2 regions of the Rhizobium sp. BR 249 genome follow, and region 2 is predicted to be linked to the other one. Evidence: predicted binding sites of a transcription regulator. Region 2 holds the regulator's gene; the other holds the start of a gene.
What was found. The regulator LexA, encoded in region 2, represses DNA repair genes until DNA is damaged. The targets are predictions, from matches to a motif close to TGTTCNNNNTGTGTTCNG.
Positions count from the first base shown of each region.

Region 1 (3,415 bases), on a different contig from region 2:
TTGCCTGGCGGGCCTTCGGGCTGGAAGCGATCCATTCCTGCTCGCGGGTGATCGCCTTCTGGCGGGATGCTTCTTCGCGGTTTTCCTGCAGCATGCGCTTGGCCTTGGCCTGCAGGTAGGCGGAGTAGTTGCCTTCGTAGGGGATGCCGCGGCCGCGGTCGAGTTCCAGGATCCAGCCGGTGACGTTATCCAGGAAGTAGCGGTCGTGGGTAATCATCATCACGGCGCCGGGATAGTCGCGCAGATGCTTTTCGAGCCAGGCGATGGTTTCGGCGTCCAGATGGTTGGTCGGTTCGTCGAGCAGCAGCAGGTCCGGCTGCGACAGCAGCAGGCGGCAGAGCGCGATACGGCGGCGCTCACCACCGGAAAGGCTGGTGACTTCGGCGTCGCGCGGCGGGCAGCGCAGGGCTTCCATCGCCATCTCGACCTGGCTTTCCAGATCCCAGAGGTTCTGGCTGTCGATGATGTCCTGGAGCTTGGCGCCCTCTTCCGCCGTCTCGTCGGAATAGTTCATCATCAGTTCGTTGTAGCGATCGACGATGGCCGTCTTGGAGGCAACGCCTTCCATGACGTTCTCGAACACGGTCTTGTTCGGATCGAGTTTCGGCTCCTGCTCGAGATAGCCGACCGTGGCACCCTCGGCGAGCCAGGCTTCGCCGGTATATTCCTTGTCCTGGCCGGCAATGATGCGCAGCACGGTGGATTTACCGGCGCCGTTCGGGCCGAGGATGCCGATCTTGGCATCGGGGTAGAAGGAAAGGTGGATATTCTCCAGGATCTTCTTGTTGCCGTAGGCCTTGTTGAGGCCGGACATGTGGTAGATGAACTGACGTGCCATACTGCGCTGCTCCGGGCGGGAAACTTCGATTGTGCCGCTATGTAGGCGAAACAGCGCCTGCGGGCAACGCCGAAACCCGGTTTAGGCAGGATTTCCGGTCAGAAGCCCGCAGCGTCGACGACGCCCTCATTGCAGCCGAACGAGGTTTTTCCCGCTCCCTGGATGAGATCGCCGAGGGCCGCGGTTTTTGCCGATGCCGTCCCCGCGTCCTGGGAAAGCCCGATCGTCAGCTCGCTGATCACCCTGACATTGCCGGCCCGGCGGCAGCTCATCTTGACGCGGTCGCCGGCCCCAGGCCCGAAGCTCTTGTCGAAAGCCGCCTTGATCGCCTCGGCCTTGACGGTCTTGCCGATATTGGCGGCAAAGAGATCGCGCACCGCCGAGGCATTGAGCGCGGTCAGCAGATGCATGCTGACGCCGAAATAATCTTCCGCACTCATCTTCGTGCAGGTACCGTGCTTGACCCATTCATGCCGGTCCAGGCCGGATTGCGTGCCGGGCATCGCTTTTGCGAGCGCGGCTTGAGTCTCGGACGCCAGCGTCACCGCCGGCAGTTTGTTCCAGTCGCCGTCCTTGTCCACGCTTTTCTGGTCGTCGCTCACGCCGCAGTAATCCTGCTTCATCGGCCAGAGCCCGTGCAGCGAGAAGTTCGTCGCATCAGGACGCTCACCTGTCTGGCTCGCACATTCGGCTTTCTTCTGGTTGGTCTGGCAGAAGGCGGGCTGCCAGCTCGCAGCCAGAATGAAGCGGGTGCGCCCGCCGCCCTCCTGCGCCGTGGCGGCGCCGGCAAGAACCATCGACACGGCAAACGCCAGGGAACGCAACTGCATGCTGATCATTTCAACCCCCAAAAGAACAATACAGGAACAAATAAGCACGAAGCATGAAAGCCCGCAACCCTGAATCGCAGCAAGGTCGTAAAATTGTTATCGGATAAATCAAACGCTGATGTTGCATTTACTGGCCGATCTGGTCTCTTGCGACAGGGAGGATCTGCATGTTTTCAGATACGCAAAGGCTGGCCTTGCCGGAGGCGTCGCTCGCCTATCACCATGCCGAGGCTGCCGCGCCGGCGCGCGGCATCCTGTTGATATCGCACGGGCTCGCCGAACATTCGAAGCGCTACCGCGTCTTTGCCGAGACGATGACGGCGCGCGGCTATCACGTCTACGCCCATGATCATCGCGGTCATGGCGAGACGACGGCGCCCGACGCGCCGATCGGCCGCTTCGCCCGGCGCGGCGGCGTCGAAAGGGTGATCGGCGACGTCATCGCCATGCGCGCCCACGCAACCTCCCGTCATCCGGGCCTGCCGGTGATCCTCTTCGGCCATTCGATGGGCGGCCTCATTGCCCTCAATGCCGCGGTCACGGCTCCGGGCGACTTCGACGCCGTCGCCGTCTGGAACTCGAATTTCGCCGTCGGGCTTGCCGGCCGCGCCGCCCAGGCAATCCTGCTGGCCGAGCGCATGCTGAAGGGCTCCGACGTGCCGAGCGGACTTCTGCCGAAACTCACCTTCGGCGCCTGGGGCAAATCGATTCCCGGCCGCCGCACCGAGTTCGACTGGCTGTCGCGTCTTCCCCATGAAGTCGACAAATATGTCGCCGATCCGCTCTGCGGCTTCGACGCCTCGGTCTCCCTCTGGCTCGACGTCTTCGAGCTGACCTTCCGCGCCCCGCAGAAGGTCCGCCTCGACCGGCTGGCGCGCGACATGCCGATCCATCTCGTCGGCGGCGGAGAGGACCCGGCAACGGAACGTGGAAAAGCCATTCTCTGGTTGTCAAACCATTTGAAAGGCCACGGCTTCTCCCGTATCAGCACCGTGATATATCAGGATATGCGGCACGAAACGCTGAACGAGATCGGCGCGGAGGCTGCAACCGCAGCTTTCGCGGACTGGTGCGACGAAACCGTCGCCGGATCGCAAACGGCCAAATCCTGAGCAATAGGGATTCCATCATGAGCAGCACGACCGCCCGCCCCGCTTCGTCCACCTCCGAGGTGACGACGGGACTCGCGCTGATGTTTCTTTCGGTGATGTTCTCGCCGCTCATCGATATTTTCGCCAAGCTTGCCGTCGTCACCGTCCCCTCCGCCGAGGTCACTGCCGGCCGCTTCGTCGTGCAGGCGCTCTGCATGCTGCCGATCGTGATATGGCGGCGCAGTTTTGCCGATTTCTCCTGGCGCCAAAGCCTGTTCCATGCCATCCGCGGCGCGATCATCACCATCTCGATGATCTCTTTCGTCACCACGCTGAAATACATGGCGGTCGCCGACGCGATTGCGATCTTCTTCGTCGAGCCGATCATGGTGACGATCCTCGGCGGCATTTTCCTGAAGGAAACCATCGGCTGGCGGCGCTATACGGCCTGCGGCGTCGGCTTCTTCGGGGCGATGCTGATCATCCAGCCGAGTTTCGAGGAGGTCGGCTACATCGCGCTCCTGCCCGTCGTCAGCGCACTCTGCATCGCAATCTTCGTCCTGATGACCCGCGTCCTCTCGCATAGGGAAGATCCCTGGGCGATGCAGTTCCAGATGGGCATCTGGGGTCTCATCTTTTGCGCGCTCCTGCTTTTT
Region 1 is NZ_JARWKX010000008.1:114,366-117,780, forward strand. It holds gene ettA (energy-dependent translational throttle protein EttA) at 1-838, opposite strand, end outside; gene QD408_RS10005 (ribonuclease T2 family protein) at 937-1,677, opposite strand; gene QD408_RS10010 (alpha/beta fold hydrolase) at 1,836-2,780, shown strand; gene QD408_RS10015 (DMT family transporter) at 2,798-3,415, shown strand, end outside.
Region 1: QD408_RS10005 (ribonuclease T2 family protein) is a predicted target of LexA. The motif match lies at 1,690-1,707, and genes of this name have one in related genera.

Region 2 (3,415 bases):
GTGTAGGTCACCCCGTTAGCAGCCAAATGCGCTTCTGTCACGGCAAGATCGGCGACATTGAAGAGGATTGCCCGGCCCCGCAGGCCGCGCTCGGCGGATGAGACGGCGATCTCGAAATAGGCCTCAAGCCCTTCCGGCGTCATCAGGCTGATTCTCGCATTCGATGCCGCGATATTGACGCCGAAACCGGTTTTCTCGACTGCCGATTGCGCCGCGGCAAGGCTGACGAAGGCGCCGAAGGCCGCTGGTTCCGGGGCTGAAAGCGCCACCTCGGCAATTCCCGTGACGCCATTGGCATGTTTCTCCAGCGCACCACGATCGGCCGGCAGCGGGTTGATGCGCTGACAGGTGAACAGGAAGAGATCGGGCGCGCGCAGATCGCCCGCAAAGGCCAATTTGAAGCTGCCGACGCTCTCCGAACCATCCGGCATCTTCATCGGCCGGCTGAACTCCAACATCTCGCCGGCGCTCGATCCCCTGGTGGCGAACTTCTTATGATCGAGGGTGGAATTCTCGGTGGCGAAGACGATTGCCGAAAGCCCCTCCTCGCCGCAGCGGAAGCGGAAAGCCTGGTTGCGGGCGGTGAAGACATTGCCTTTCCGCGCCGATGCCTCGCTCTCCTCGACGCTCGCAACGCCGAGCGGCTCCAGATAGGTTTTGTCGGCGAAGAAGACGCAGGCATTTTCCGTTCCAAAGGGATGGCGCGCATCGGCGGCAACGGTGAAACCGAGCTTGCCGAGCCTCTCGCGCGCAAGATCGATATTGACGACCGGCAGCACGACATGATCCAGCGGGTGCGGCTTGGCATGCTCGTTCATCGGTTCCTCTCCCTGAAATGGCAAGAGATGTGCGACAGCGCACTCTCAATTCAAGACTTGCCTGCCAAATCCCGCAAATGAAAATAAAAATCGCAACGAGTTGATGGGAAGTTTTACGGAAATTTAGCTACTTGCGGAACACATATGGAACATATAGTGTCTGTTCTGGATTTGTTTCAATCACGGGGTCTGACGTCGATGCTCACGCGCAAACAACAGGAGCTACTCCTTTTCATTCATGAGCGCATGAAGGAATCCGGCGTTCCACCGTCTTTCGACGAGATGAAGGATGCCTTGGATCTCGCCTCGAAATCCGGCATTCACCGCTTGATCACGGCGCTCGAGGAGCGTGGCTTCATTCGCCGCCTACCGAACCGCGCCCGCGCCCTCGAAGTGATCAAGCTTCCGGAGGCCTACAGCCCCAGCATCCAGCCCCGGCGCGGTTTTTCGCCGAGCGTCATCGAAGGCAGCCTCGGCAAGCCCCAGCCGGTCGCCGCTCCCGCTCCTGCAAAGCCCGTCGCCGACAACGGCAACTCGGTCTCCGTGCCCGTCATGGGCCGCATCGCCGCCGGCGTTCCGATCTCGGCGATCCAGAACAACACCCACGACATCGTGGTTCCGGCCGATATGCTCGGCAATGGTGAACACTATGCGCTGGAGGTCAAAGGCGATTCGATGATCGACGCCGGTATCTTCGATGGCGACACCGTGATCATTCGCAATGGGAGCACCGCCAGCCCTGGCGACATCGTCGTGGCCCTCGTCGACGACGAGGAAGCGACGCTCAAACGCTTCCGCCGCAAAGGCGCTTCCATCGCGCTCGAAGCGGCCAACCCGGCTTACGAAACCCGTATCTTCGGGCCGGATCGCGTCAAGGTTCAGGGCAAGCTCGTCGGCCTCATTCGCCGCTATCATTGACACCGGGCGGGCTGGATTCGGCAAAACTCCCGCTGCGCCAATCATAAGCGCGATGGCGCATCCACGGCCGCGACAGCGTGCTGAATGCGGTGACGGTCTGCGGACCGTCATCCGTAAAGCGCAACTCGACGGAACCGGTCCGGCGCAGCGTCTCGCCAGTGAAGAGCGTCGCGCGTGAACGGCAGCGGTCGAACCGCAGCCGCACCGGCGTCACGACGATATTGCCCACATCGCAGGCCGGGCCGAGATAGGCGGCGTTGTCGATGACGGTTACGACTTTTCCATTTGCCAGCCGCGATATGCACCAGGCCTTCTTAACGCAGGAAAAGCGGTTGGCCTCGCCGTTTGCCGCGGCCGCCTGCATCGCGCTCCTCGCTTCCTCCCGCTGATCCGGGGAAAGCTGCAGACGCCGATCGTCTGCCTCGGGGATAGCGGGGCCATCCAGCATCTTCGGCGAATGATGGGTCGGCAGGACCAGCGCTCTCTGCCACTGATCGAAAATGAAATTCGGCGGCCTTTCGCGAGTGGAGGCCATGGCTGCGGCCTCAACGATCCCGACAAGACCGCCATCCTCCGAAATGACAAGGTCCGGCGAGTGGGCGGATGGAAGAACAAGCAAAACGAGCGTCGAAGCCGTCATGACGGCGGTGCCGATACGGCGCAGGCGCGTGCGCAAGAGCGTCATGAGCAGGAAGCCGGCAACGGCAACAGCGAAGTACCAGCCGGGCAAACGGCCGATCCCGATGCCGCCACCCCAGCCGGAAACCGTCTTTGCGACCGCGATCACCAGGTCGAGGCCAAATCCGACCACCTTCCAGGGCAGTGCGTCCAGACCGAAAGGCATGAGCAGCATTGCCAACAGGCCGGCGGGCATGACGATGAAGGAGATGATGGGTATCGTCGCGAGGTTTGCCGGCAAGCCGTAAGCCGTCAGGCGATGAAAATGCTCGATCGAAAAGAGCGCGGTCGAAAAGCCGCCGATCAACGAAGTTAGGAAGACGCCGGCAAAGAAGCCTCCGACCGCAACGAAGGGCCGAACGATCGGCAGTTTCAGAAAGGCATTTTCACGGACGCGCCGATCCTTCCAGAGCTGATAACCCGATACCAGCGCCAGCGTCGCGGCAAAGGACATCTGGAAGCTCGGACCCAATACCTCGGACGGTGAGATGGCAATGATGACCAGCGCGGACAGCGCGACATTGCGCAGGCTGATCGACGGCCGGTCGAAGAAGACGGCGATCAGCATGACGGCCATCATGATGAAGGCGCGTTCGGCCGAGACGGCGAAGCCGGAGATCAGAAAATAGGCGGTAACGGCGAGCAGCGCGCCGCCGGCGGCGATCTTCTTCGTTGGATAGGCCTGGGCGATACCGGGAAAGAGGCTGAGCAGCATTCGAAAGCCGACGAAGAAGATGCCGGCAGACAACGCCATGTTGAGACCCGATATGGCGATGATATGGGCAAGTCCGGACTGGCGCAGCGCCTCCGTCGTCTCATTCGAGATGGCGCGCCGCTCGTCGGTCACGAGGGCGGCCGCAAACGCACCGGTGTCGCCGGGCAGGACCGATCTTATGCGATCACCGATGCCACTGCGCAGCCGGTAGAGCCATTCGAGCAGCGCTTCCGATGTCGATGCCGCGGCCTGCGGCCCCGCCTGCACATCGACCTTGTCGGGTGCA
Region 2 is NZ_JARWKX010000022.1:37,309-40,723, forward strand. It holds gene QD408_RS20030 (VOC family protein) at 1-818, opposite strand, end outside; gene lexA (transcriptional repressor LexA) at 1,017-1,736, shown strand; gene QD408_RS20040 (ComEC/Rec2 family competence protein) at 1,717-3,415, opposite strand, start outside.